Regions from separate parts of the Salinicola sp. MIT1003 genome, predicted to be linked through region 2. Evidence: predicted binding sites of a transcription regulator. Region 2 holds the regulator's gene; each other region holds the start of a gene.

Evidence for each region. The regulator LexA, encoded in region 2, represses DNA repair genes until DNA is damaged. The targets are predictions, from matches to a motif close to TACTGTNTANNTANACAGTA.
Region 1: the regulator LexA is predicted to act here: its motif matches at 2,824-2,843, upstream of recN (DNA repair protein RecN).
Region 3: the regulator LexA is predicted to act here: its motif matches at 4,662-4,681, upstream of BC443_RS14875 (putative DNA modification/repair radical SAM protein).
Region 4: the regulator LexA is predicted to act here: its motif matches at 5,177-5,196, upstream of recA (recombinase RecA).

What each region holds. Positions count from the first base shown of each region.
Region 1 is NZ_MCAP01000011.1:218,088-225,576, reverse strand. Features, by position in the region: gene BC443_RS06180 (outer membrane protein assembly factor BamE) at 1-411, opposite strand, end outside; gene fur (ferric iron uptake transcriptional regulator) at 484-933, shown strand; gene recN (DNA repair protein RecN) at 1,088-2,761, opposite strand; gene grpE (nucleotide exchange factor GrpE) at 2,993-3,625, shown strand; gene dnaK (molecular chaperone DnaK) at 3,794-5,734, shown strand; gene dnaJ (molecular chaperone DnaJ) at 5,830-6,972, shown strand; gene BC443_RS06150 (LysE family translocator) at 7,089-7,489, shown strand, end outside.
Region 2 is NZ_MCAP01000004.1:27,148-34,636, reverse strand. Features, by position in the region: gene ppsA (phosphoenolpyruvate synthase) at 1-10, opposite strand, end outside; gene BC443_RS01955 (pyruvate, water dikinase regulatory protein) at 288-1,121, shown strand; gene BC443_RS01950 (hypoxanthine-guanine phosphoribosyltransferase) at 1,210-1,782, opposite strand; gene nagZ (beta-N-acetylhexosaminidase) at 1,858-2,874, opposite strand; gene BC443_RS01940 (TetR/AcrR family transcriptional regulator) at 2,962-3,630, opposite strand; gene lexA (transcriptional repressor LexA) at 3,868-4,521, shown strand; gene dinB (DNA polymerase IV) at 4,541-5,614, shown strand; gene purU (formyltetrahydrofolate deformylase) at 5,632-6,480, opposite strand; gene BC443_RS01920 (ribonuclease J) at 6,754-7,489, shown strand, end outside.
Region 3 is NZ_MCAP01000055.1:132,400-139,888, forward strand. Features, by position in the region: gene BC443_RS19255 (cellulose binding domain-containing protein) at 1-2,111, opposite strand, end outside; gene BC443_RS14870 (TIGR03915 family putative DNA repair protein) at 2,389-3,333, opposite strand; gene BC443_RS14875 (putative DNA modification/repair radical SAM protein) at 3,376-4,635, opposite strand; gene purU (formyltetrahydrofolate deformylase) at 4,763-5,638, opposite strand; gene soxG (sarcosine oxidase subunit gamma family protein) at 5,707-6,345, opposite strand; gene BC443_RS14890 (sarcosine oxidase subunit alpha family protein) at 6,338-7,489, opposite strand, start outside.
Region 4 is NZ_MCAP01000009.1:37,927-45,415, reverse strand. Features, by position in the region: gene BC443_RS04465 (aspartate kinase) at 1-421, opposite strand, end outside; gene alaS (alanine--tRNA ligase) at 496-3,099, opposite strand; gene BC443_RS04455 (regulatory protein RecX) at 3,535-4,029, opposite strand; gene recA (recombinase RecA) at 4,049-5,113, opposite strand; gene BC443_RS04445 (CinA family protein) at 5,293-5,823, opposite strand; gene BC443_RS04440 (hypothetical protein) at 6,204-6,809, shown strand; gene BC443_RS04435 (universal stress protein) at 6,878-7,489, opposite strand, start outside.

The sequences.
Region 1 (7,489 bases), on a different contig from region 2:
AGGGCCGATCTGCGGTACCGGTGCGCCTTCGCCGGCTCCTTCGACTGCCGGCCCGGGGCCGCCGTCCTGGTTCAGTTCGACGTCCGAATCCATATCGCCGGACTTGGCGATATCGGTCAGTTGGTCGTTCTGGAACGTCAGCGTCAGGCGTTTCTGCACGGTGCCGCCGTAGGCTTTGTCGAGGTAGAAGACGTAGTCCCACTGATCCGACGAGAACGGGGCTTCCATCAGAGGCGTACCCATGATGTAGGCGACCTGTTCACGGCTCATGCCGGTGTGCAGTTGCGACACCATATCCTGCGTGATGAGATTGCCTTGCGGGATGTCCCTCTTGTAGACGCCCAAGTAGCTGCAGCCTGCGACGAGAGAGACTGCGAGGAGGAGTACGACCGTGCTGATCAGTTTTTGCATTTGAGTCCGTCTTTCACTATCGTTGCGTGGATTGATCATACCCGACACAAGACGCTACTGCGAAGAGCGACCATGGCCGACGAAAACCAAGAATTGCGTAAGGCAGGCCTGAAGGTCACGCTGCCGCGCGTCAAGATTCTGCAAATCCTCGAAGCGACTCGCATGGAAGAAGAACTCCATATGAGTGCAGAGGACGTCTACAAGGCGCTGCTGGAGTCGGGTGAAGATGTCGGACTGGCCACGGTATACCGTGTCTTGACGCAATTCGAGGCGGCTGGGCTGGTCGTGCGACATAACTTCGACGGCGGTCACGCGGTTTTCGAGATGTCCCAGGAAGAGCACCATGATCATATGGTGGATCTGGAGTCGGGAGAGATCGTCGAGTTCTATGACGAAGAGATCGAGCGTCGTCAGCGCGAGATCGTCGAGGAACACGGGTACGAACTGGTCGAGCACGCGCTGGTGCTTTATGTTCGCCCCCGCGGCTCCAAGGCCACGCGCCAGGATGGCATCAAGAAGTAAGACTGTCAGACCGTATTGCAAGACGCCGACCCGAGGGTCGGCGTTTTTCGTTTGGGTGTCTGTACAAGCCCATGTTCGGGTTGGTGTCCGGCTGCCGCCGATACCGGGTCGAATCAGTGCCTGACGGAGCGGTGTGTGACTCGCAACGTGCGAGTCAATGCGTCGAGCCTTGGCTGGCCGCCAGCATTTCGCGCGCGTGAGCCAATGTCTGGTTGGAAAGCTTCACTCCGCCCAGCATTCGCGCCAGTTCGCGGACCCGCCCGGCATCGTCGAGCTGGAACATTTGAGTCCGGGTCTCGTTGTCGCTGGAGCGCTTTTCGATATGCAGGTGCTGATGCGCCTGCGCGGCGACTTGCGGCAGGTGAGTCACGGTCATGACCTGGGCATCGCTCCCCAGCCGGCGCAGCAACTGGCCGACGATTTCGGCGGTCGCGCCGGAGATGCCGACATCGACCTCATCGAAGACCAGCGTTGCCAGCGTGCTGTGACTCGCGGCCACGACCTGGATCGCCAGGCTGACGCGCGAGAGCTCGCCGCCGGACGCCACCTTGGCCAGCGGGCGCGGGGGCTGCCCCGGGTTGGCGCTGATCTGCAGACTGACCCGATCCAGGCCGTGGGGCTGGGGTGTTTCCAGCGGCGTGACATCGACGGCGAAGCGAGCCTTGTCCATGCCCAGGAACGCCAGTTGCTCCTGAACCTGCTGGGCGAAAGCCGTGGCGGTGCGCTGGCGTGTTTCGCTGATCTGCTTGGCGGCGTCGCGGTACTGCTGGCGCAGGTCGTCGAGCCTGGCTCTCAGCGTTTCGAGATCGTCGCCGCCGCTATCGAGCGCTTCCAGCTCGCCGCTCAGCCGGCGGTGCAGGTCGTGCAGCTCTTCCGGCATGACGTGATGCTTGCGGGCGATACGATGAATCTCGCCGAGCCGTTCGTCGACCCAGGCCAGGCGCTGCGGGTCGAGCTCGGTCGACTCGACATAATAATGGAGCTCGCGAGCGGCCTCCTCGAGCTGGATCTGTGCATCGTTCAGCATCACCAGGGCCTCGGACAGGCTGCCACGGTCGCTGCCAGGCACCCGGGATAGCCGCTGGGTCGCCTGGGACAAGAGAGTCAACGCGCCGCTCTCGTCGTGATCGCAGCTGTCGGCGGCGAACTGCGCCTCGCGCAGGCTCTCCTCGAGATGCGCCAGCGTCTCCTGCTCCTGTTCCAGGCTCCCCAGCTCGTCGGCCTGCAGATCGAGCTGATCGAGCTCCTCGACCTGATAGCGCAGCAACTGGCGCTTGGCCTGACGTTCCTCGTCGTTCTCGCTACGCTCGCGATACTGTCGGCGCAATGCGTGCCATTGACGGTGCAGCTCGCCGAGCTCGGCCACCGCCTTGTTGTGACCTGCCGCATCGTCGAGCAGGCGGCGGTGAGTGTCCTCGTTGAGCAGCGCCTGGTGCGCATGCTGGCTATGCACGTCGATCAGGCATTCGCCGAGTTCGCGCAGATCCGCGATGGTACAGGGCTGGCCGTTGATCCACGCCTTGGAGCGTCCGCTGGCGGTGACGACGCGTCGCAGCAGGCAGTCGTCCGTGGCGAGCTCCCGCGCCGCCAGCCAGGCCTTGGCGTCTTCCCGCGCGGTGATATCGAAGCGGGCGCTCAGATCGGCACGGTCGGCACCATGGCGAACGCCGCCGGCGTCGGCGCGCTCTCCCAGGCAAAGCCCCAGCGCCCCGAGCAGGATCGATTTGCCGGCGCCAGTCTCGCCGGTGATGGCGGTCATGCCGGCCTGAAACTCCAGGTCCAGAGCGTCGACGATAGCGAAGTCACGAATGGCGAGTTGGATCAGCATGCTGCCTCCCGAGGTCGATGGCGGCCATACGGTGTCTGGTCGTTGAGGTGTGATCACTGACGGTCTGGTTGTTTATACAGTAGTCCAAAAACCCCTTCAATGGCTCCTGTGATCCGCTATGCGGTCGGCGCTTGAGATCTGAATCGATAGCCCCATATAGGCAGACAACTCCGACGCTTGCCGAATCACGCTTGTCGAACAATTGTCACAACACCTTGCCAGGAGAGACTCATGGCTAGAGATCCGCAGAATCCCGTAGACGAAGAACTCGAGCGCGCCGAACGCGACGGTGAACCGCAACAGCAGACTACCAATGAGGCATTGGACGGTGACCTGGAGCAGTTCGCGGAATCGCTCGAGCACGAGGCGGATGACATCGAAGGCCAGGCCAATCCCGAAGCCGAAGTGCTGGCGGCCAGAGTCGAGGAGCTCGAGCAGGCGCTGGCGGAGGCCAAGGATCAGTCGATGCGCGCCGCTGCCGAGGCCCAGAACGCTCGCCGTCGGGCAGAGCAGGACGCCGACAAGGCAAAGAAGTTCGCGCTTGAGAAGTTCGTCAAGGAGCTGCTGCCGGTGGTCGACAGCCTGGAGAAAGGGCTGGAAAGCATGCAGGAGGTCGACGAAACGCACCGCGAAGGCGTCTCCATGACGCTCAGGATGCAGCTCGACGCGCTGAGCAAGTTCGGTGTCGAGCAGCTCGATCCCCAGGGCGAACCGTTCGACCCGCAGTTCCACGAGGCGATGACGATGGTGCCCAATCCGGAGCTGGAGCCCAACACCGTGATGGACGTCATGCAGAAGGGATACACCCTGAACGGTCGATTGATCCGGCCGGCGATGGTGGTGGTCAGCAAAGCAGCAGGCTGAGACAACAGGCCGGAGAGCTGCCATCGGTGCGAGGCGATGCCATATCGGAATCGCCGAGCAAGGACTTGAAAGGCGCTTAGCAGCCCCCACATAGCAGTCAATCGCGCAGCAAAGCGCCGTCATCAAAACGAATTCAGTCGTCAACGAATAGTTATGAGGTGAGGAATTATGGGACGCATCATTGGCATTGACCTGGGTACGACCAACTCCTGTGTCGCCGTACTCGATGGTGACAAGACCCGCGTGATCGAAAACGCCGAAGGCGGCCGCACGACGCCTTCCATCATCGCTTACACCGAAGACGGCGAAACGCTGGTCGGTCAGGCGGCCAAGCGTCAGGCGGTCACCAACCCCAAGAACACGCTCTACGCCATCAAGCGTCTGGTTGGCCGCAAGTTCAAGGACGACGTCGTCCAGAAAGACATCAAGATGGTGCCTTACGAGATCGTCGAAGCCGATAACGGCGATGCCTGGGTCAAGGTCAACGACAACAAGCTGGCGCCGCCGCAGGTCAGCGCCGAAGTGCTGAAGAAGATGAAGAAGACCGCCGAAGACTATCTCGGCGAGGAAGTGACCGAGGCGGTCATCACCGTTCCGGCCTACTTCAACGACTCTCAGCGCCAGGCGACCAAGGACGCGGGCCGTATCGCCGGTCTCGAGGTCAAGCGCATCATCAACGAGCCGACGGCTGCCGCGCTGGCCTACGGCATGGATCGCTCCACCGGTGATCGTACCATCGCGGTCTACGACCTGGGTGGCGGTACTTTCGATATCTCGATCATCGAAGTGGCCGATGTCGACGGCGAGAAGCAGTTCGAAGTACTGGCGACCAACGGCGACACCTTCCTCGGCGGCGAAGACTTCGACCTCAAGCTGATCGACTATCTGGTGCAGCAGTTCAAGAGCGACTCCGGTATCGATCTGTCCGGCGACAGCCTGGCCATGCAGCGCCTGAAGGAAGCTGCCGAGAAGGCCAAGATCGAGCTCTCTTCCGCGCAGCAGACCGAAGTCAACCTGCCGTACATCACGGCTGACAACACCGGTCCCAAGCACCTGGCGATCAAGGTGACGCGTGCCAAGCTGGAATCGCTGGTCGAAGATCTGGTTCAGCGTTCGCTCGGCCCGTGCAAGACCGCCATGGAAGACGCTGGTCTCTCCAACAGCGAGATCCACGACGTGATCCTGGTCGGTGGTCAGACCCGCATGCCGCTGGTTCAGCAGAAAGTCGCGGAATTCTTCGGCAAGGAAGCGCGCAAGGACGTCAACCCGGACGAAGCCGTGGCCATGGGCGCCGCGATTCAGGGTGGCGTGCTCGGCGGTGACGTGAAGGACGTGCTGCTGCTCGACGTCACGCCGTTGACGCTGGGTATCGAGACGCTGGGCGGCGTGATGACCCCGCTGATCGAGAAGAACACCACGATCCCGACCAAGAAGACGCAAACGTTCTCGACCGCCGAGGACAACCAGACGGCCGTGACCATTCACGCGCTGCAGGGCGAGCGCAAGCAGGCGGCGCAGAACAAGTCGCTGGGTCGTTTCGATCTGGCTGACATTCCGCCGGCGCCGCGCGGCGTGCCGCAGATCGAGGTCGCGTTCGACCTGGACGCCAACGGTATCCTCCACATCACGGCCAAGGACAAGGCGACCGGCAAGGAACAGTCGATCGTGATCAAGTCCTCCGGCGGTCTCTCGGACGAAGAGATCGACCAGATGGTCAAGGATGCCGAAGCGCACGAAGCCGAGGACAAGAAGTTCGAAGAGCTGGTCCAACTGCGCAACCAGGCCGACGGCATGATCCATGCGTCGCGCAAGACGCTCGAAGAAGCCGGCGACAAGGTCGATGCCGAGGAGAAGAGCAAGATCGAGACCGCAATCAGCGAGCTCGAGGAAGCGCTCAAGGGCGATGACAAGGATGCCATCCAGGCCAAGCTGGATGCCTTGACCGAAGCCTCCGGCAATCTGGCCCAGAAGATGTACGCCGAGCAGGGCGAAGGTGCTGGCGCGCAGGCGGGTCAGCCTGGCGACGATGCCCAGTCCAGCGGTAAGAAAGAGGATGACGTGGTTGACGCCGAGTTCGAAGAAGTCAACGACGATCAGAAAAAGCAATAACCACGACGTCTGACGCCGTGTGATCGGCAGTAGCGCGGGAGCCAGAACTCCCGCGTTGCTGTTTGCACGGCGCCGACACGGAGGCGGACTCAGTAATGTCCCAACGTGACTATTACGAAGTATTGGGCGTCGACAAGAGCGCCGACGGCAAGGACATCAAGAAGGCCTATCGTCGGCTGGCGCAGAAGTACCACCCGGACCGCAATCCGGACGACCAGCAGGCAGCGGAGAAGTTTCGCGAGGTCTCCGATGCCTACGAAGTGCTCTCCGACGACCAGAAGCGCGCGGCCTACGATCAGTTCGGTCATGCCGGCGTCGACGGCCAAGGCGGCGGGTTCGGCGGAGGCTTCGGCGGTGCCGGCGCTGGTGGCTTCAGCGATATCTTCGGCGACGTGTTCGGCGATATCTTCGGTGGCGGCGGTGGGCGTCGCAATCCGAACGCGCCGCAGCGCGGCAGCGACCTTCGCTACAACCTCGAACTCGATCTCGAGAACGCGGTGTTCGGCACGACTGTCGATATCCGTGTGCCGCGCCACGTCGAGTGCGGGCACTGCGACGGCAGCGGCGCCGAACCGGGTTCCAGCAAGGAGACCTGCCCGACCTGCCACGGCCAGGGCCAGGTACGGATGCAGCAGGGTTTCTTTGCCGTGCAGCAGACCTGTCCGACCTGTCATGGCAGCGGCCAGAGCATCAAGGTGCCGTGCCGCAAGTGTCATGGCGAAGGCCGCGTCCGCGAGACGCGCACGCTGTCGGTGAAGATTCCGGCGGGGGTCGATACCGGCGACCGCATTCGGCTCAACGCCGAGGGCGAATCCGGGCTCAACGGTGGACCTGCGGGCGATCTCTACGTCCAGGTCGAGATCAAGGCACACCCGATCTTCGAGCGCGACGGCCGGCACCTGCACTGCGAAGTGCCGATCAACTTCGTCGACGCGGCGCTGGGTGGCGAACTGGAAGTGCCGACGCTGGAAGGCCGGGTCAAGCTCAAGATCCCGCCCGAAACCCAGACCGGCAAGCTGTTCCGGCTACGCGGCAAGGGCGTCAAGCCCGTGCGCGGCGGCCCGGCCGGCGATCTGCTCTGCAAGGTGGTGACCGAGACTCCGGTCAATCTCAACGAAGAGCAGAAAGATCTGCTGCGCAAGTTCCAGGACAGCCTGGGTAGCGCCAGCCGCCACTCGCCCAAGAAAGAGGGCTGGTTCGACGGCGTGAAGCGCTTCTTCGAGGATATGAAGCCGTAACGTTCCAGAGCCGGCGTTTTGATACGAGCCCAGTCCGGTATTGCCGGGCCGGGCTTCGTTTTTATACAAGCTCGCGTTAGGCTCAAAGTCACACCCTCTCGCTCGGAAATGCTTGCATGGACCTGCTGACCTTCGTTCTAGCCGCGCTCGGTTTCGCTTATCTGCCCGGGCCGGCGATGCTGTACACCGCAGCACAGACGTTGGGGCGGGGCCGCCGGGCGGGCTGGCAGGCGGTGTTGGGCGTGCATCTTGGCTGCTATGTGCATGTGGTGGCGGCGACGCTGGGACTGGCGGCGCTGTTCGCGGCGGTGCCACTGGCCTACGTGGCGATGAAGGTGATTGGCGGGATTTATCTGCTCTGGGCGGGCGTACGGCTGTGGCGTCAGGGCCTGGGCGAGGCGCCGCAGCTCGAATCACGCGCCTCCGCACGGCGAGTGCTGCGTGACAGTTTCCTGGTCGAGGTGCTCAATCCCAAGACCGCGCTGTTCTTCGTCGCCTTCCTGCCGCAGTTCGTGCA
Region 2 (7,489 bases):
ACGGTTCCAAAGTCATCTCCTGGTCGTCTCGTCCGGCCATGGTCCACGGACCTTCTTCAACGGTATATGGCGCGTTCCGCTGCACCTCGATGGGCCAGAAGCTAACAGGCGATTTTCGGCTTAGCCAGAAGTTTAAGGGCGTAGAGTTTGGAGTATTTCTACAAGAATCCCGAGGTTTTCAGGATTCCTGTAGTCAGCCACGGCAAGCCGCGCCCAGAATGCCAGCGAGTTGCCCGAACAGGGAATTTCGGCCGACAATGAGCCTTCGACACACACGGATGAATGCCATGCCCCGCACTGCTTTCTTCATCTCCGACGGTACCGGCATTACCGCGGAAACGCTCGGTCGCAGCCTGCTCTCGCAATTCGAGAATACGGATTTCATCCAGGTCACCAAGCCCTACATCGACACCCTCGACAAGGCACGTTCGCTGGTCAGCATCATCGAAGCGACCGGCGAACGCGACGGCATGCGCCCCATCGTCATCGATACCATCGTCGACCAGGCGATTCGTGACATCGTCTCCCAGGCATCGGCATTCAAGGTCGATATCTTCTCCACCTTTCTCGCTCCGCTGGAAGAAGAACTGGAGACTCATTCGACCTATACCGTTGGCCGTACGCATGCGATCGGCCGCGACGATGTCTACATGCATCGGATCGAGGCGGTGAATTTCGCGCTGGACAACGACGACGGCGCGCGCACGCACCAGTACCAGGAGGCGGACGTAATCCTGATCGGCGTCTCCCGATGCGGCAAGACGCCGACCTCGCTCTATCTGGCACTGCAGTTCGGCATCCGTGCAGCCAACTATCCATTGACGGAAGACGACCTGGACGACAACGGCATCCTCAACCTGCCGCCATCGCTGGCCAAGCATCGCCATAAGCTGTTCGGGCTGACCATCGATGCTCGTCGGCTATCGGCCATTCGTACCGAACGTCGGCCCGACAGCCGTTACTGCTCGATGGACCAATGCATGCAGGAGATCGGCCAGGCCGAAGCGCTCTACCGGCGTCACAACATTCCCTACATCGATACCACCCGCTTTTCGATCGAGGAGATCTCGACGCGGATGATGAACGAGACCGGACTGCAGAGACGATTCAGCCCGCGCTGAGCGGGCCGAATCGGAGCAGGAGAAGATTGGGAAATGGCAGCCCCCGAGCACGCCGGGCTGGCGATTCGCCAACGGGTCGGGCGTGCCGTCACATCCCCTTGGGCGCGAAGATTCCCGGCGCGTTACGCCAGTACCCCTTGTAGTCCATGCCGAAGCCGAAGACATAGCGGTCGACGACTTCCAGCCCGCAATAGTCGGCCTTGAGATCGGGGGATGCCTTGCGATCGTGACGCTTGTCGACCAGCACCGCTGTCGAAATGCTCGCCGCGCCGGCTTGCCGACAGTAATCCAGGATCGCCGCCAGTGTCGCGCCCTCGTCGAGGATGTCATCGACGATCACCACGTGACGACCGGCCATGGGCACTTCCGGCGACACCCGCCAGAACAGCTCGCCGCCTCGCATCCCGCCGCGATAGCGCGTGGCGTGGAGGTAATCGACTTCCAAGGGAAACCCGAGCCGCGTCAGCAAATGCCCGGTGGTGATCAGACCGCCGTTCATGACGCAGTAGAAAACCGGCAGCTTGTCTCCCAGTTCGCGCGTGATATCGGCCGCCATGCGGTCCAGCGCTCGCTCGACCTGTGCCTGATCGATCAGACAGTCCGCACTGTCCATGACTTCCTGCATCGAGCTCAGGGCATCGATCGGTGGGGATTGAGTCATCGTTTATGATTCACCATGCAATGAGCGGCGGCAGACCATCGGATACTGCCGCCGAAGAACGAAAAACGGTGCACGTCATTCGGATTCGCTGAGCGCTTCCAGACGTACGTGGGTGCGCCGCCACCGGGAGATGGCGGCCAGCGATTCGAGGCTGGGACGCGCGCGTGCATAGCGAAGCTTGGCGATACGCTGGGCCTGTCGGCCTTCGCAGGCAGCAACGACTTCGCGCGCCGCATCGGGCGCGTTGCAGATCACGGCCATGTCGCAGCCGGCGCTCCAGGCAGCCTCGGCCCGCTCGCGGGGCGATCCGGCGGCGTGCGCCGCGGCCATGGTCAGGTCATCCGAAAAGATGGTGCCCTTGAAACCCAGCTCCTCCCTCAGCATGCCGAGCCAACTGGGCGAGAATCCGGCCGGCCGATCATCGAAGGCCGAATAGATGACATGCGCCGGCATGATGCCATCCAGCTTGCCGGCCAGCCGGGCGAAAGGAATCAGATCGTGCTCGCGCAGCTCCGCCAGCGAGCGTGGGTCTTCCGCGACATCGAAGTGGGAATCCTGGCGCACTCCGCCATGGCCGGGAAAATGCTTGCCGATCGCCACCATTCCCGCCTCGTGGAGCCCTTCGATGAACGCGCCAGCCAAGGCTGTCACCACCTCGGGATCCGGCGAAAAACTCCGCGAACCGATGGCCGGCGACTGGTCGTCGTCGAGATCCAGAACCGGGGCAAAGGTCACATCGAAGCCGCAGGCCGCCATCTCCATGCCCAGCAGCCAGCCAGTGTCCTGCGTCAGCGTCAGCGCCGCTTCGGGAGACTCGGCGAATTGCCGCCCCAGCGTGGCCATGGACGGAATTTGTGTCACTCCTTCCTTCAATCGCTGCACCCGACCACCTTCCTGATCGATGGCGACCAGGATATCGGGACGACATTTGCGGATCTGGCCGATCAGCCGTTGGGTAGTGGCAACGTCCGGTGTATTTCGAGCAAACAACAGTACGCCGCCAACCTCTGCACGAGAGATCAACTGCCGCTCTTCATCACGTAGCCGAGTGCCTTCGACATCCAGCATGACCGGACCGAGAGGTTGAGTCATAGCAAACACCTGAGACCATTGAGCGCCCGATTCTAGACGACACGGGGGATGCATGACAGAGGCAGCCCGCTACCGGGGCCCATTGGTCTACTCGGCGGCCGAGCCGAGTTTCTCCAACGACTCGGGTAGCGGCGCCTGCATGCCGGCGACCACCACGGGACGGAGATGCCGGATCAGCTCCCGTATCGACATGTGCTCCTGGTATTCGCTGTCGGCGATATCCCGCAAGGCATCCAGGCCGGACAAGGTAAAGACCACGGTGCCCAGCATGAAATGTAGACGCCAGAATCGCTCGGCGTCGGGAAGATCCGGCGTTGCCAGACGCAGGCACCCCACGAAGCGGCGAAACGTGTCGCCATAGTGTTCCTGGATATAGCGCCGCAGATGGCCCTGGGCCTGCGCATAAGCCAGGCCCAGCAGCTTCATGAATACCTTGAGGCTGTTGCGCTCGGCGGGGACTTCCAGAACCGTGGTGGCGAGCTGTTCCAGCAGGACTTCCAGCGGCACCTGCTTGCCCTGATAGCGGGCTTCCAGGTCATCGAGCGCCGCATTCAAACGTTCCGAGAACGGATCGAGATAACGGGCAAACACCGCCTGAATAAGCGACTTCTTGGATCCGAAATGGTAATTCACCGCAGCCAGATTGACCTTGGCCCGCGTGGTGATGTTGCGCAGCGAGGTTTCAGCGAAACCCTTCTCGGCAAAAAGGACCTCCGCCGTATCGAGAATACGCGTGACGGTATCGGGTTGGGCCATGTCATACCTCGCGCCAGAAAACGGCAACCAGAGAACAGCGACTTAGAACGATTATGATTCTAATCATTCCGCAACGGACGGCACAATCCAGCATTTGATCGGGCCAGGGCCACGCGGCTGCCAACGCGAGCCGCGAAGGACTTCCCACGCCGGCAATGACTGGATACAATTCCAGGCTGTATACATGAACACGCCTGATCGATGACCATAACGATGACACAGGCCCGGGAGAAACCAATGGCGAGACCGCTCACCGCACGGCAGCAAAACGTCTATGACTTCATCGTCAAGACAATGAGCGAATTCGGCTACCCCCCGACGCGGGCCGAAATCGCTCGGGCCCTGGGCTTTCGCTCTCCCAACGCTGCCGAGGAACACCTGCGGGCGCTGGATCGAAAAGGCGTCATCCGCATGATCCCCGGGACTTCCCGCGGTATCCGGCTGCCGGCCAATGGCAACGAAATCGAGCCCGCGGAGTCCCAGCCCCAGTCTCCCGGCTTGCCGATCATCGGCAGCGTGGCCGCCGGTAGCCCGATTCTCGCCACCGAGCATATCGATCGCTACTGCCCATTGCCGGCCGACTACTTTTCACCCAGTGCCGACTACTTTCTTCGCGTGCGCGGCCTCTCGATGAAGGATGCCGGCATCTTCGACGGCGACCTGCTCGCCGTGCACCGCACCCAGCAGATACGCAACGGCCAGATCGTCGTCGCCCGGATAGACGACGAGGTCACCGTTAAGCGCTTCCAGCGCGAGGGCAGTCACGTCACGTTGAGCGCCGAGAATGCCGACTTCGCGCCGATCGTGGTCGATCTCGAACACCAGCATCTGGAGATCGAGGGGCTGGGGGTCGGCGTCATCCGCGGCGGCAACGGCTCCGGCCTGCATTGAGGCGCCCGCCTCCGGTTCCATGCGCAAGATTCTGCATGCCGACTGCGACTGCTTCTATGCTGCCGTGGAAATGCGTGACAATCCTGCCCTGAAAGATATTCCCCTGGCGATCGGCGGTAGCGCCGATCGACGCGGCGTCGTCGCTACCTGCAACTACCCGGCCAGAAAGTACGGCATACACTCCGCGATGCCCACGGCGAGAGCGGTGCGTCTCTGCCCGCAATTGAAAGTGCTGTCGCCAGACTTCAACAAGTATCGCGAAGTCTCGCGACAGATTCAGGCCATCTTTCACGAGCTGACGCCGCTGGTCGAGCCGCTCTCCCTCGACGAGGCCTATCTCGACGTCACGGCGGTCACCCAGTTCCAGGGCAGCGCTACCTGGATGGCCCGCTGGCTCAAGCAAGAGGCGCTCGCGCGAACGGGAATCGTCGTCTCGGTCGGCGCCGCACCCAACAAGTTTCTGGCCAAGATCGCCAGCGACTGGGACAAGCCCGACGGCCTGTTCGTGATCCCGCCGGAGGAAACGGAGTCTTTCATCACCGACCTCCCCGTCAAGAAGCTTCACGGTGTCGGTCCGGCGATGGCCGCCAAACTCGATGCCATGGGAATCGCCAGTTGCCACGACCTGCGAACCCAGCCACTGGACCGGCTACTGGATCAGTTCGGCAAGTTCGGCCGGAGACTGTACGAGCTGGCTCACGGTATCGACGAGCGGCCGGTCAACGTCTCCCGCGAACGCAAATCAGTCAGCGTCGAAACCACCTACGACCACGATCTTCCCGGTCTCGCCGATTGCCACCTGGCGCTGGAGCCTCTGATCGAGAAGCTCCACGACCGCCTGGCACGGCACGGCGACCCGGCCATTGCCAAGCAGTTCGTCAAGGTACGTTTCAATGACTTTGCCAGCACGACGCAGGAGACAGGCGCTCGCGGTATCGTCCACGCACGGTTCCATGAACTGCTGAAGAGCGCCTGGCGTCGGGGAGAGCGGCCGGTTCGGTTGCTGGGCGTGGGGGTACGCCTGATGCCGGAACCGGACCAGCGCCAGCTCGGGCTGTTCGACGACACCGATCCCGGCTCGGTGTCGCCTTGAGCCTCAAGCAATAGGCATCACGAGAACACCACGGTCTTGTTGCCGTGGATGAGTACTCGATCCTGCAGGTGCCAGCGCAATCCCCTAGAGAGCACCGATTTTTCCACGTCACGACCCAGACGCACCAGGTCCTGCGGCGTATGGCAGTGCGATACGCGCTGGATGTCCTGTTCGATGATCGGCCCTGCATCGAGTTCTTCGGTGACATAGTGGCAGGTCGCGCCGATCAGCTTGACGCCACGTTCGAACGCCTGATGGTAGGGCTTGGCGCCGGCGAAAGACGGCAGAAAGCTGTGATGGATATTGATCACGCGGCCGGCATAGCGCTGGCAGATATCCGGCGGCAGGATCTGCATGTAGCGGGCAAGGACCACACTGTCCGCTTCGGCCTCCTCGATCAGGCGTTCGGTACGGGCGAAGGCGGGAGCCTTGTCCCGAGGGTCGACCGGCACATGATGGAACGGGATGCCGTGCCACGCCACCAAAGGCCGCAGGTCCTCGTGATTGGAGATCACACAAGGAATATCACAGTCGAGCTCCCCGGCCGACCAGCGGTAGAGCAGATCGACCAGACAGTGGGATTCCCGCGACACCATGATCACCACTCGCGGGCGATGGGCGGAATCGCTCAGTCGCCAGTCCATCTCGAACTCACCGGCAATGGGCGCGAATGAAGCCCGGAAAGCGTCGGCACTCAAGGCGTTGGACTGGATATCGTAACGCATGAAAAAGCGCCCCGTATCCAGATCGGAGTGCTGATTGGCTTCGATGATCGAGCCGTTCTGGGCAGCGATGAAACCCGACACACGCGAAACGATACCCACGCGATCGGGGCAGGAAACGATCAAACGGTAATTGTGCGGCATGGCTCTCGGAAATACTCTTTGCAAATACGCTTTGAATCGAAAATATGCGTTGGCTCGAAAACAAGCCTTGATTCGAAAATACGCGTTGACTCGAAAACACGCCCTGGTTCGGAAACACCCTGAAACCCCGTTCAGCGCCCCGACATGGCCTGCCACGTCAATGAGAGCGGCATTGTACCCCAATGCCGAGCGCCAGCCAGCGCCGCGATGGGTTTGAGCGGGTCGAGAGGCATGACTTATAGTGAAGCCAGATTTCACCCTTTAAGGATGACGATGTTCCGTCCGCGCGCACAGATCCGCCCCCGCACTTACCCACCGCTGCTGTTCCATCCCTTGGGAGGCTGCGGTGAGATCGGCATGAATCTGTCGCTCTATGGTTACGAAAACGACTGGATAGCCGTCGACTGCGGCATGATGATTCGTCAGGATCTGCCGGATCAACCCCTCCAGATTCCCGATGTCGAGCATCTGGCAGCCCACGCGATGGTGCCTTCTGCCGTCTACATCACCCACGGCCATGAGGATCACCTTGGCGCCCTTGCCTGGATCTGGCCACGCTGGAACTGCCCCGTCTACGCCACCCCGCTGGCCATCGAGCTGCTGCGAGCCAAGTTCATCGAACAGGGGTTGAAGACCGACGCGCTCAAGCCCGTCCAGCCCGGTGCCAGCGTGACGACCGGCCCTTTCGAAGTCACCTTTTTACCGGTGACGCATTCGATACCGGAAAGCTGCGCCCTTTCGATCATCACGCCTCGCCATCGCATTCTGCATACCGGCGACTGGAAACGGGACGAGCGCCCGCTCATCGGCCCACCGTTATCCGCGGCCCAATTCCAGGCGCTGGCCCCGGTGGATCTCGTGGTGGCGGATTCCACCAACGCCGATGTGGAAGGCCACTCGCGCAGTGAAGCGGAAGCCGCCAGTGCGCTGGAGGCAGTGATCCGGAACTGCCGGGGTCGTGTCGTCGTCAGCTGCTTCGCCAGCAATATCGCCCGGATCAAGGCGCTGG
Region 3 (7,489 bases), on a different contig from region 2:
CGCATGGACTCGCCGGCTTCGAGCGAACGACTGGTGACATCGACCCGGTAGTCGTCGCCCTGCCGCGAGGCGAGGCTGGCGCCATAGAACGCATGCACATCGCTCGCCAGATTCAGCGCAACGTCATCGACCTCCACGGCTGCGTCGCCGTCGTTGGTGATCGTGACACCCATGACGTACCCGCTGGACCAGCGACTGACGACGTCGAACGAGGCGTGAAGCGAGCTGGCACCCGCGGTATCCGTGGCATCCGTGATATCGAGGCTGTCCCGGCTGGCCCAGTACGTCTCGGGCGCGACATCGGCCCTTGCATCGACCTGGCTGACCGCGCCGGTCGTCAGATCCAGCAGCTGTCCGTCGGCGAACAGGGCGCGTTCGATGTCGCTGAGCGTGTCGCGCGTTCCGTTACCGGCGACGTACCATTCGCCGCTGGCGAGACGCTCGATGTCGTAGTCCGACAGTTCGCCGGTGAAGAGCGCGGTGTCGTCTCCCGCGCCGCCCTCGAGGCGGTTGCTCCCCCATCCGCCACCGCCGCCGAGAATGTCGTCGCCGCTGCCGCCGATCAGGGTGTCGTTGCCCAGCGCGCCATCGAGGTAGGCGCCGTCGTCGCTGGCATGGATGATATCGTCGCGGCGCGAACCGATGACGTAGTCGAAGGTGACGAGGTTGGCATCCGCGTCCGTCGGCGCGCCGAAGGTCTCGCCTTCGTTGATCCAGACCGTCGTCGACATCTTGTCGTTGCCGGCATCTCGAATCGACTGTTCGACGTGGACGCTGTTGCCATGATCGCGGCCGCCGTGGAAGTTGATGTCGCGGTCGGTCGAGGTGACGCGTATCTCGTTGCCGACCGAGGAGTACCAGGAGGCAAACAGCACGCCGTGGCGCATGCCGCTATCCTCCAGGCCGCTGAACTGGCCGTCGTAGCTCTCCCGCAGCTCGTAGGCGTAGCCGTTGCCGTCACTGCCCTTGTTGAAGCTGCCACTGGCCGTGATCTCCTTCACATCGAGATCCAGCGAGCGGCTGAATTCGAACGCGACCGAGGGGCCATCGACGACGGCGACATCTTTCATTGCCGCGCCCACCGTGGCGTTGAACTCCACCGCGTGATAGCGGGATAGCGCCGGCAGCGTATTGCTGAAGTTGCTGCTGTCGGCCTCGCCCAGAGTAAATGCCACGGTCAGCCCTTCGAGCCGAACGTCCGTCAGCGGTTCGATCCTGTCGATTTCCGTCACCCCGGCGTCGAGGTCGAAATGTACGCCGCGATCCAGCACGATCTCGTTGCCGTCGACCGCCACGATCCGGGCCATGCTGGTGCGCAGCGGTGAATCCATCTCCCGCCATTCGCTGTCGCCGATGGCGTCGAGGAACGCGACGTCATTCGATTGGGCCAGCCGGATCGTGTCGCCGACCGCGAGGCCGTGTCCTTCGCTCAGCGTGAGTCGGGTATCGCCCTGCTGAACGTCACTGGCGAGTCTGGCGACGGTCTCGCCCTCGTCTCCGCTGATGCGGATGGCATTTTTCGTATCGCTTTCCAGTGCCTGCCGGGTAAATACCAGGGTGGTGTCGTCGGAACCGGCGCCCGCCAGGGTGACATCGGAGCGTTCGATGACGAGCGATTCGTCGAGCAGGTAGCGTCCGGCCGCGAGATGGATCGTGGCGCCTTCCGGCGCGGCGGCGATGAGTGCGTTGAGCGTGGCGGCGTCGATGCCGTCATCCACTGTGATGGCGTTGTCGACGAACGAATAGTCGTCACCCAGCAGATCGGGCGGCGTAAGCGCTTCGGTCAGCAGCCGGGCGCCTTCGGTCAGCGAGGCGGCCACGCCATTTACCGTGGGGGCGAGGGGCATCACCGTGTCGTCGCCCAGCGCCTTGAGCTTGATGCGTACCGTCTCGCCGGGAACGAGCTGCCCGCTGTCCTCGATCCGGTAACCGGTATCCGTCGTCTCGTAGCGGTCGGCGCCCCAGAGCGTATTCAGCTCGGCATCGAGGCCGAAATCGAGCTGGTAGCCATCGAGCGGTTCCCAACCCTGGTAGGTCAGATAGATTTCGAGCGTAAAACCCCCGTTCCATTCGCTGGACAGGCGGTAATCGATCAAGAAGGAGGCATTCATGTAGGCATCTCATGACGAGTGTCGTGTCGATGCGTCCTGCGATGACGTAGCCGTAACATCCATCGTTGCGGAGGGTGGGACCGAGCCTCCATGGCTGCGGTCATCGTTTCGAGGCGAGCGAACGCTCACCGCTGGCCCGCCGCTATCCCATGGCAGGATGGCGACAGGAAACAGCGCCCAGCGGGTCGCTATCGATCAGCGAAACGCCGCCAATATGCAGCAAGTTCGAGAAATGGATTGAATAAGAAAGCGCTAATTGAGATGGCATTTCGCCCTATCAATCGGTTGGCGCGTCATCTCGTTGACGGCTGGGAAGGCGGGTGGCGTCGGCGGGCAGCTTTACACTCAGCGTCTTCCCCTGGCGCTGACCCACGCTCGTCTCCTGCGCCAGGCGCTGGCCGCCGTGGCGCGCCTTCGCTTCCATCGTCGGGATCAGGTCGCCTTCGCTGAGATGACGCCAGAAGCGCTGTGGCATGTGCTGGGTCATCACCTTGTGGTTGAGACGCGCCGGGTTGAACGTGCTGACGAAATAGGTCCGCCAGAGAGCATGTTCTTCGTCGGCATTGGAACGATTGGCGGCCGCCCGTGCTTCGCGGGTCCAGTTTTCGGGGCAGGGGGCGCGGTAGTCGAGGGTCGTGCCATCCCAGCTGACGCCACCTCCCGGCGTGGCGATGATCCAGCGCGAGCCGCCCATGCGATCGGCAAAGTGCTCCGCGCCTAGATCGAGGATCTCATGCGCGGGCTCGAACCAGGCGACATAGCGTTCACCGTGCGCATCGTCGCGACGATGAAACCGCAGGAAGGCGTGCATGTGATGCGCTTCCCGCTTGATCGCATGCCAGCGCTGGTGCAGCACGCGGCCATCCTCATCGGCGGGATGCATGGCCGTCGCATCGCTCTGGACCACTCGCCACAGAACCCGATACAGCAACGGCCAGCGTGGCTGTTCGCTCCCGCGGGGGCGATAGCGGGCAGCATTGCGAAGCAGCGCCAACTGGTCGCGACCGATGCTTATCGGTGTCGAAGCGCCCTCCGGGCTTGACGGTCGCTCGGATATCGTCGGTGACGCGAACAGGTCGTCGTGGCGCGCCTCGCCATCGTGCCAGGTCACGCGAGGCGGCGGGATGCCAGCCTGGAGCAACTGGCGCGCCTGCTGCCGCCATTCATCGAAATCGTCGGCCCAGGCAACGCATGACGCCGGGAGCGTTGAGACACCGTGCATGACGAGATCTCCTTCGTGCTATCTCCAATATTCTATTCGGTGCTACCACAACGCCATCTGGGACGGCTGCGGCGCGGTCAGGTTCTGTCGCAGCCGGGTGCTGTCTCGATCGGCATCGGTGGGGCGGTAGTCCTGCGTCACCACGAAGGGCCGCAGGGTGTCCAGCCGGCAGCGCAGCGCCACCAGGTCCTGATAGCGAATGCGCCGCAACCGTCGCAGATCGACCAGCCGCTGTACGCTGCGCAAACCGATGCCGGGGACGCGGGCGATCATGGCCGGTTCGGCTCGGTTGAGATCCACCGGGAAGTCATTGCGATGGGCCAGCGCCCAGGCCAGTTTGGGATCGATCTCCAGATCCAGATTGCCCGGTGCGTTCAGCAGCTCCTCGGCCTGAAAGCCGTAGCTGCGGATCAGAAAGTCGGCCTGATACAGCCGATGCTCCCGCTGCAGCGGCGGCGCAGCCTGGGGCAGCCCGGCAGGGCGTTCGGGAATCGGACTGAACGCCGAGTAATAGACGCGCTTGAGACGGAAATTCCGGTAGAGATGCTGGGCGGACTGGAGGATCGTGCGGTCGTCGGTGGCATCCGCGCCGACGATCATCTGCGTGCTCTGGCCACCGGGCGCGTAGCGCGGCGCCATGCGCTTCGGATTGGCGCTGCGCGGCAGGTGCCTGGCATCTCGCGCGATGTCGTCGTTGGTGGCGTCGATTCCCTGGCGAATGTGGCCCATCGCGGCGTGGATGGTGCCGAGCTCCTTTTCCGGGGCCAGCGTCTTCAGGCTGGTCAGCGTCGGCAGCTCGATGTTGGCGCTTAGCCGGTCGGCGTAGCGTCCGGCCTCCTCGAGCAGTCTGGGATCCGCTTCCGGAATCGCCTTGAGATGGATATAGCCGCGAAACTGGTGCGTTTCGCGCAGCAGCCTGGCCACGCGAATCAGCTGCTCCATGGTGTAGTCGCTGGAGCGAATGATGCCGGAGCTCAGGAAAAGCCCGCTGATGGTGTTGCGGCGGTAGAACGATAGCGTCAATCGGACGACTTCTTCCGGCGTGAAGCGCGCCCGCGGCACGTTGCTCGAGCGTCGATTGACACAGTACTGGCAATCGAACAGGCAAAAGTTGGTCAGCAGCACCTTGAGCAGCGAGACGCAGCGCCCGTCCGGGGTAAAACTGTGACAGATCCCCATGCCGGATGACGACCCGAGCCCCGCCTTGCCCCGTGACGAGCGCTTGGGTGCGCCGCTGCTGGCGCAGGAAGCGTCATACTTGGCGGCATCGGCGAGGATGGAAAGCTTGTCGATCAGTTCCATGCGGCGACCCTGTGATCCGTCTCGAATACTGTATTTGTGTACAGTATTCGAGTTGTGGCACAGGGGCAAGGTCTGTCGGATTCAGAGGTACCAAGCGTCTTTCAGTCATCCTCCATGACGAGTGCTGTCACTTGCTGAGAATGACGGTCTTTTGGGCATGGAGGAAAACGCGTCTTTCGGTGTGGTACTGAATCGCGCGAGCCAGCGTAAGACACTCGATATCCCGGCCCTTGTTGACCAGATCTTCCGGAAAGTAGGCGTGATCCACCGATTCGACACCCTGGGCGATGATCGGGCCTTCGTCGAGATCGTTATTGATATAGTGCGCCGTGGCGCCGACCAGCTTTACCCCTTTTTCATACGCCTGGTGATAGGGCCGGGCGCCTTTGAAGCCGGGGAGAAGCGAGTGATGGATATTGATGGCGCGCCCATTCAGGGCGTCACAGAGCTGCGGTGAAAGCACCTGCATGTATCGGGCGAGAACGATCAGGTCAGCGTCCATGTCATCGATCACCGCTCGAATCTGCGCTTCCTGTGTTGTCTTGGTCTCGGGGGTGACCGGCAGGTAGTGGTACGGAATGTTGTGCCACCTGGCGAGCGGTTCCAGGTCCGGGTGGTTGGACACGATGGCCTTGACGTCGAGCGCCAGTTGGCCGGTCCGATAGCGATAGAGCAGATCGTTGAGGCAGTGATCCGCCTTGGAAACGAGGATGACGGTCTTCATTCGCTCGGCACTGGAGCTGAGCTCGAACGTCATGTCGAACTCCTGCGCTCTCGCCGCAAAGGATTCCGCAAAGCGGTCCTTGTCGAACGTCAGCGTCCTGTCCGGCTGGAAGGCCACGCGGATGAAGAAGCGTTCGGCTGGCGCGTCGTTGAACGAGCTGATTTCATTGACATAGCAGCGTGACTCTTTGAGAAAGCGCGTCACGACATCGATGGTGCCCAGGCGGCTGGGGCACTGGGCGGTGAGGATCCAGTTGTTGTTCGTCGATTTGTTGTTCATCGCTTTATTGTTCTCCACTGACGGGGCTCCTGGGTATAGGAAGGCCGATTGCACATCGGCCTTCTGTCTCATCGACGCTCGACCGTCACACCGAACTCTGCGGCGGCATCGAGGAGCCATCGGTAGACGTAGTCGGCAAAACTGCGGCGCACGATGAGCTCCCAGCAGTCCGCCTGGGGTTGGCGCAAGATAAGGGAGGTCTTGGCGAAGATCGTGGTAACGCCCTTGCCGACCGGGAACGCCGACGGGTGAACGTCGTAGGGCGTCGACTTCTTCAACGTCTCGCGTGCCTTGGGGCCGCGCAAGGTGATGACGGTCTGACCGCCACTGACATTGACGAGGCTGAAGTGTGCTTGCCCCAGGGCATGGCGAAGCGCCTTCTCCAGCACGAACTCTTCGCCGCCGGGAACCAGAATCAGCCACTCGTCCGGCGATAGCCACTGGATCGAACGCTCGCCCTTGGTATCCACGGCCAGGGTGTTGGGCCGCGCCGGCAGGTTGATGCCCAGCACCTCGCGCACGGCCTCATCCAGGACGATGGCGCCGCCCCGCAGGATCAGATGGCCCATGAAGGCGGATTCCCGAAGCGTCACCCCGGCCTGTGCGTCCGCGGCGGGCGCCGGACCGCGCTGAAACGACCAGGCGAGGGGCGACTCTGCACCGGTCTGATCGTTCGGCCGGCAGTCGAATTCACGAATCTCAGACATTCTGACGTTCTCCTTTGGGATCGATAAAGACCGGGCTGACGATTTCCGCTTCGTGCACGACGCCATCCTTCATCGGCAGATAGACCGTCTGCCCCAGGCGATCGCGGCCGCCCTTGATGACGGCGAGGGCAAACCCGTGACCGAGGTTGGGGCTGTAGTAGCTGGAGGTGACGTGGCCGACCATCGTCATCGGAATGCTCTGCTCGGGATCGAAGACGATCTGCGCGCCTTCCTCCAGCACGACCTTGGGATCCCTGGGCTTGAGCCCCACGAACTGCTTGCGGTCGGTTCGCGCCGTGTCAGGGCGGGTCAACGCGCGTTTGCCGATCCAGGAGAACGGCTTGTCGTAGCCCACCGCCCACTGCATGCCCAGATCCTCGGGCGTGACCGAACCGTCGGTGTCCTGGCCGACGATGATCAGGCCTTTCTCGGCGCGCAGCACGTGCATGGTCTCGGTGCCGTAGGGGGTCAGCCCGTACTTGTCGCCTTTCTCGAACAGGGCCTTCCAGACCGGCATCGCATAGTTGGCCTGGACGTTGATCTCGTAGGCCAGTTCGCCGGTGAAGGAGATCCGGAATACGCGAGCCGGAATGCCGGCAACGTTGCCCTCGCGCCAGTCCATGAACTTGAACTGATCCGGGGACAGATCGATGTCGGTCACCTCCGACATCAGCTTGCGCGCTTGTGGCCCGGTGACGGTCATGGTCGCCCAGTGGTCGGTCACCGAGGTGAAGTAGACCTCGAGCTCCGGCCATTCGGTCTGATGCCACAGCTCCAACCACTCCATCACGCCGGCGGCGCCACCGGTGGTGGTGGTCATCAGGAAGTGATTCTCGGCCAGGCAGCTGGTGGTGCCGTCGTCCATCAACATGCCGTCGTCTTTGCACATCAGGCCATAACGCACGCGGCCAGGTGCCAGCTTGGCCCACTTGTTGGTGTACACCCGGCCCAGGAATTCCCGCGCATCCGGCCCCTGGATATCGATCTTGCCGAGCGTAGAAGCATCGAGGATGCCGACTTTCTCGCGCACCGCCAGACACTCGCGGGCCACCGCTTCTGCCATGCTCTCGCGTTCGCCGCTGACGGCTCCGGCGCGTACTTGTGGAAAGTACCAAGGGCGCTTCCACTGGCCGACGTCCTCGAA
Region 4 (7,489 bases), on a different contig from region 2:
CGTCGACGCCCTGGAAACCCGCGACGACGACGACCTGACCATCGTTCAGATCGTCCTGAATCTCATCGGTCTCGATGCGCTGGATCCGCGCCTTGGTGTGCGCGCTGTCGGTACGGATTCCTACCTGAGCACCGGTATAGGAGGTCGCCGGCACGCCCAGCTGATGCAAGGCCATGGCCAGCAGCGAAATGGTGACCTGCTCCCCGGTCGAGACCAGCATGTCCATCTCGCGAGGCGTCGGGTCCTCGTTGATCTGGCTGGCCAGTTCGATGAGCCGGTTGGTCTCGCCGCTCATTGCCGACACCACAACCACGACCTGATGCCCCGCGTCGCGGTCCCGCTTGACCTTCTCGGCTACCGCCTTGATCCGCTCGACCGAGCCGACCGATGTACCTCCAAACTTTTGTACGTATAGCGCCATGAGTCTGCTTATCGCTCCCTAGCGTTGTCGGCCGGCGCTGGCGCCGGCCGTGAATGCATTTAGCTCGGCTGCGCTCAGCCCAGCTTCGCGGCAACCCAGTCTTGCACAGCTTTCAACGCAGCCGGCAACTGGGCCGGATCGCTACCGCCGGCCTGCGCCATGTCGGCTCGCCCGCCGCCCTTGCCGCCCACCTGCGCAGCGACGTGATTGACCAGCTCGCCGGCCTTGACCTTGGCGGTCAGGTCGTCGGTCACGCCGGCAATCAGGCTGACCTTGCCATCCTGAGCCGTCGCCAGCACCAGGACTCCCGAGCCCAGCTTCTGCTTGAGTTGATCGTGCAGGCTCCGCAGCTCCTTGCCCGAGATTCCCTCGACCTGCGTTGCCAGTACCCGAACCCCGGCAACGTCCTGTGCTTCGGCCAGCAGGTCGTTGCCTGCCGCGCTCGCCAGCTTGGCCTTGAGTCGCTCGAGCTCCTTTTCCAGCGAGCGTTGACGCTCGAGCACGGCATCCAGGCGTTCCACGACCTGCTCCGGCTTGGCTTTCAGCCGTTCGCCGACCGCATTGAGCTCCCGCGACTGGGCATCGAACCAGGCCAGAGCGCCCTCGCCGGTGACCGCCTCGATGCGGCGCACCCCAGCGGCCGTGCCCGACTCCGAGACGATATGGAAAGGCCCGATATCGCCGCTGCGCGCCACATGCGTGCCGCCGCAGAGCTCGATCGAGAAGTCGTCGCTGCCGATCGTCAGTACGCGCACGCTATCCAAGTACTTGGCTTCGAACAGCGCGCGGGCCCCTTTGGCCTTGGCCTCGTCGAGCGTCATCAATTCGGTCTGCGTCGGCGCGTTGGCCAGCACCTGAGCATTGACGATACGCTCGATCTGCGCCAGCTGTTCCGGCGTGACCGGTTCGAAATGGCTGAAATCGAAACGCAGCCGCTCGGCGCTGACCAGCGAGCCCTTCTGCTGCACGTGGTCGCCGAGCGTCAGGCGCAGCGCCTCGTGAAGCAGGTGAGTGGCCGAATGGTTGCGCATGGTGGCCTGACGCAGCGTGGCGTCCACCTGGGGCGTGAGTACCTCGCCCACGGCCAAACGGCCGTCGATCATGATGCCTTCGTGGAGATGATGTCCGGCCTGCTTGCGGGTATCGGTGACCTGGAAACGGCCGCCACCGGCCTGCAGATAGCCGGTATCCCCCACCTGGCCGCCGGACTCGCCGTAAAACGGCGTGCGATCCAGCACCACGACGCCCTTCTGGCCCGCCTCGAGCGCGTCGAGGGCATTGCCCTCTTCATCGACGATCGCCGTTACCGTCGACGAATCCTCGAGACGGTCGTAACCGGTAAACTCGGTGCTGCCTTCGAGTTCGAGCGCGGCACCGTAGTCGCCGCCGAACTGGCTGGCGGCCCGCGCGCGCTGACGCTGCGCCTCCAGCTCACGCTCGAAGCCGGCCTCGTCGAGCGTGACACCACGCTCGCGGCAGACGTCCGCGGTCAGGTCGTAGGGGAAGCCGTAGGTATCGTAGAGCTTGAAGATCGTCTCGCCCGCCAGGACATTGCCTTCCAGCGCGGAAAGCGCCTCTTCGAGCAGCCCCATGCCGTGATCGAGGGTACGCGCAAACTGCTGCTCTTCCTTTAGCAGCACGCGTTCGATCTGATCGCGAGCCTGATGGAGTTCGGGATAGGCCTCGCCCATCTCGGCATCCAGCGCCGCGACCAGCTTGTGGAAGAACGGCTCGCTGGCGCCCAGCTTGTGACCATGGCGTATCGCACGGCGAATGATGCGACGCAGCACGTAGCCGCGCCCTTCGTTGGACGGCAGCACGCCGTCGACGATCAGGAAGGCGCAGGAGCGGATATGGTCGGCGATGACGCGCAGCGAAGGCGTCTTGATATCGCCGTGGCCGGTCAGCTCGGCCGCGGCCTTCAACAGGTTCCGGAACAGATCGATTTCGTAGTTGGAGTGCACGCCCTGCATCACCGCCGCCATGCGCTCCAGGCCCATGCCGGTATCGATCGACGGCTTGGGTAGCGGCGTCATCTTGCCGGAGGCGTCACGGTCGAACTGCATGAAAACCAGGTTCCACACTTCGATATAGCGATCGCCGTCCTCTTCCGGGCTGCCCGGCGGGCCACCCCAGACTTCGGGACCGTGATCGTAGAAGATTTCCGAGCAGGGTCCGCAAGGGCCGGTGTCGCCCATCTGCCAGAAGTTGTCTTCGTCCAGACGCGACAGACGCGCCGGATCGACGCCGATGTCTTCGATCCAGATTCTGGCCGCTTCATCGTCGCTGATATGGACGGTGACCCAGAGCTTGTCCTGGGGCAAACCCAGCACTTCGGTGATGAACGTCCAGGCATAACGGATGGCATCGGCCTTGAAATAGTCGCCGAAGCTGAAGTTGCCCATCATCTCGAAGAAGGTGTGATGGCGGGCAGTGTAGCCGACGTTGTCCAGGTCGTTGTGCTTGCCGCCGGCGCGCACGCAGCGCTGTGCCGACGTGGCACGCACGTAAGGACGCGGATCCCGACCAAGGAACACATCCTTGAACGGCACCATGCCAGCGTTGGTGAAGAGAAGCGTCGGGTCGTTTTCCGGCACCAGGGAGGCGGAAGGCACGATGGTGTGTCCGCGCTCCTCGAAGAAGCTCAGGAAAGCCTGTCTGATATCTGCACTTTTCATAAACAATCCGTGGCGATAGGCGCGTCCACGGCGGCTAGCAGACCACGTGGCGACGCAAAATCCGGCAACGGAAAGGCGCTATCAACACCTCTCCGGCCATCGCAAAGCGCATTAGTATAACGTGGAGGGCCGATAGTCTGTCGAGTGCGACGCCACTGTCGGCGGGATTCGACAACTCGGCCTCTTCGCTGCCAGTCGCCGAAGAAACCGGATGCGTTTCGCCGGGAAAAGCGATATCAGACGTACCGGAGACGGTTCGCCGGCCTGACGGGAAACCGGAAGACGAGGCATCCGAAGATGGCGTGGGGAGGAGAGCAGATGCGGGAAGAGAAGCGGTGGAACGTTCGAGATATCGTGCCGCTTTGAACCAGTGGCACGAGGCTGTGAGCGACCCCGCGAAAGAGATCCAGAAGGCCGAACTTCAGGAACCGAAGATCACGCTCCGTCGTTCCAGGCATGCCTCATGGCGTGGCGAACCTGATCGAATTCGAAGCCGCGCCCGGCCAGAAAGCGCTCGCGCTTGGCGCGTTCCCGTGGCGTTGCGCCAGGGCCGTCGAAACGCTTGGCCAGTGCTTCGCAAGCCAGGCTCCGCCAATCGGGGGACTCCGCCTCAAGAGCCAACATCATCAGCGATTCGGCGATGCCGCGCTGGCCCATGTCGACGCGAATCCTGACCGGCCCCTGCCCCCGCGCGATACGCGAGCGCACGAAGATTTCGGCAAAGCGTGCATCGGACTGCAGACCTTCATCGGCCAGATCACCCAGCACGCGATGGATATCGTCGCCGTCGACGCCTTTGGCGCTCAGCCGGCTCACCAGCTCGGCGCGAGAGTACTCGCGCCGGGCCAGATACTGGATAGCCATGTCCCGGGGGGAGACCTCGCGGGACCTGGCGCCGCCTGAGGGCTCGCCGCCGCCGTTACCGAACATCCGTAGCTCCCGGAAAGCCTTACAGCAACGAATCGTTGGCGTCGTCGCTTTCGGCAGCGGCAGCCTCGGGCGCCTTTTCCTGCGTCGTCGGCGTGGCGAGCAGCTGGGCCCGGATCTGGTCTTCGATCTCGGTCATCGTCTCGGGATGCTCCTCGAGATACTGCGCGGCATTGGCCTTGCCCTGACCGATCTTGCTGCCCTTGTAGCTGTACCAGGCACCGGCCTTGTCCACCAGATTGCACTGGACGCCGAGATCGATGACCTCGCCAGCGTGGTAGATGCCTTTGCCGTACAGGATCTGGAACTCGGACTGCCGGAACGGGGGCGCCACCTTGTTCTTGACCACCTTGACCCGGGTCTCGTTGCCGGTGACCTCGTCGCCCTGCTTGACCGAGCCGATGCGACGAATATCGAGGCGCACGCTGGAGTAGAACTTCAGCGCGTTACCACCGGTGGTGGTCTCCGGGCTGCCGAACATGACACCGATCTTCATGCGGATCTGGTTGATGAACACCACCATGCAGTTGGCGTTCTTGATGTTGCCGGTGATCTTGCGCAGCGCCTGTGACATCAGACGCGCCTGCAGACCAACGTGGGAGTCGCCCATTTCCCCTTCGATCTCGGCACGCGGCGTCAGGGCCGCCACGGAGTCGATGATGATGACGTCGACACCACCCGAGCGCACCAGCATGTCGCAGATTTCCAGCGCCTGCTCGCCCGTATCGGGCTGCGATACCAGCAGGTCGTCGAGATTGACGCCCAGCTTCTCGGCGTAGCTGGGATCGAGTGCGTGCTCGGCATCGATGAAGGCGCAGGTCTTGCCGTCCTTCTGCGCCTGGGCGATGACCGACAGCGTCAGCGTCGTCTTGCCCGAAGATTCCGGGCCGAAGATCTCGACGACACGGCCGTAAGGCAGGCCGCCGACACCCAGTGCGATATCCAGCCCCAGAGAGCCCGTCGAGACTACCGGGATCGCGGTACGCGGGGTGTCACCCAGGCGCATCACGGTGCCTTTGCCGAATTGGCGATCGATCTGTGACAGAGCCGCATTGAGTGCCTTGCTGCGGTTTTCGTCCTGTGCCATGAACGTCTCCTATGAATGCGCAGGGTGAGACGGGGCAACGCCGGTCACGGCGCTCGGCTCACATACTGTATGATTAGACAGTAGTATGGCGAAAAAACCGTCGCGCGCCTATCCCCGTTCGAAGTTTTTCGATCAAGTTCTGATAACGGTCGCGACGTCAGCGTCGTCGCCGATGCGGATCATGCCTCAGGGCCACTTTGCGACAGCAATTCTATCAACCCGGCCAGTGCCACCGACACGGCCAGCTCACGCACGCCCTGGCGATCGCCGGGCAAGCGAAGGCAGCGTACATGCTGGTCTCTTTCATCGCCCCAGGCGAACCACACCGTACCCACCGGCTTCTCGGCGCTGCCACCCTCCGGGCCGGCAATGCCGCTGACCGCAACGCCAAGCTCCGCGCCGCTGTCACGGCAGGCGCCAGCGACCATTTCGCGCACGGTCGCCTCGCTGACGGCGCCGTGCGTCTCCAGCGTCACGTTCGAGACTCCCAGCAGGCGCTGCTTGGCGGCATTGGAATAGGTCACGTAACCGGTTTCGAAATAAGCGGAACTACCGGCGATCGCGGTGATGGCGCTGGCGACGCCGCCCCCGGTGCAGGATTCCGCCGTTGTCACCCGAACGCCTCGTGCCAGACAGGCTTCGCCCAGACGCCGGGACAGCTCGTCGCATCCCAGTTGGACCTCGGAAGGCACCGTGGATTCCAGTGACATGACCTCTCCTTCTTCTAATCCCGATTCTAATCCCGACACGCTTCTTCTAATCCCGACACGCTTCTGTCAATGACAATGGTTGTCCTATCGGCGGCACGATTCTCGAAACGCTCTCCGGATGATCGTATCTGAATGAAAGCGCCGAATGACCGCAGGAAGCCGACTGCCATTCAGTATGCGGAGAATCGGCATTCGTGCAATGCAGAGGATGGACCCACATTCGAATTGGCCACGTGTGCAATGCCTCCCTGTACGGGACGCATGAAGACCCATTTTAGACAATGCTCAAGGATCGCCATCCAGCGCCGATAAAGCGTCATGGAGACGACGTCTCTCTTCTAGGCGCCCTCTTCTAGACGCCCCTCTTTTATGGACATCGCATGAAATCTGGCATTTCCATCGCTCTGATCATCATCATGCTGCTGGCGCTGGCCGCTGGCGGCGTGCTCGCCAGCGACCTGCGCTGGCCGCTGCCGGCCGATGCGCTGGCACCGTTGGGCCTGTATCTACTGACGCTGGTACTGGCCGGCTGGCTCTGCGTGCAACTGGTGATTCTGGTGAGAGGGCTGACGCGCCAGCAGCAGGCGCTGATCGAAAGCCAGGATGCGGTGCGCCGCCAGCTGGAAGCGGCCGAACTGTCCCAGTTGATGAGCCAGTTCGTACAGCATGCCGAAGCGTTGCTGGACAAGGAGGGTCTCGATCCCAACAAGCGCAGCGTCATGCGCTGTCTGGCGGTCGATGCCCTGCGCGGCAACAGCGGCCGGGGTGACGTGAATTACACTCGCCTGGCGCAACTCTTCGAATGGCTGGACGCCGAGGCACAGCGCCACGAGAACGACGCACATCGCCTGCAGCTAATGCTGCCGACACTCATGCAGTACGCCGAAATCGCCTGGCAGCTGTGTCAGGTCGGCGAGAGTCAGGCGGAGCGGCTGTCGCGCTTTCTGCAACATCAGCCGGCGCCGCCCTCCCGCCACGACGTCTGATCGGAAGCCACGACGAGCGTCGTGGCGATCGGTCGGTTACAGGTACCCCAGTCAGTGCGGTACCAATATCAACGCAGAATGAGCGTTGCCGTCCGCGCATGGCGCAGCATGGCCGTCGTGGTGCTGCCGACCAGCAGGTGGCGAATCCGCGAGTGGCCGTAGGCTCCCATGATCATCAGGTCGATCCGATGCTGGTCGGCGTAGTCGGCGAGCATCTCGTCGACGTCGCCGGCCAGAATCGTGCCCTGGGCGTCGACTTCCCCCTCGCGAAGCCGATTCAGCGCCCACTCGAGCTGGGCTCGCTGATCGTCGGTACCGGCCCCGACCATGATCACGTGACAGATCAGACCGTTGAGCAGCGGGCTCTCGGCGATCATCTCGACGCCCTTGCGGGTCGTCCGGCCACCGTCGAAAGCCAGCAGCAGTCTCGAGGGCGGCTGGAATTCCGGAGGCGTCACCAGAATCGGGGTATGCAGCGTGCGCACGACCCGCTCCAGATTGCCGCCGAGATGTTCTAGCGTTTCATCCTCCGACTCGCCGCGCTTGCCCAGCACGACCAGGCGTGCCTGAGGCTCACGCTCGACCAGGGATTCGATCAGATTGCCGTGACGCAGCGCAGTGGAGACCGTGGTATTCGGGGCCAGGCGCTCGGCCTGGCCGCGGGCGGCTTCCAGCAATTC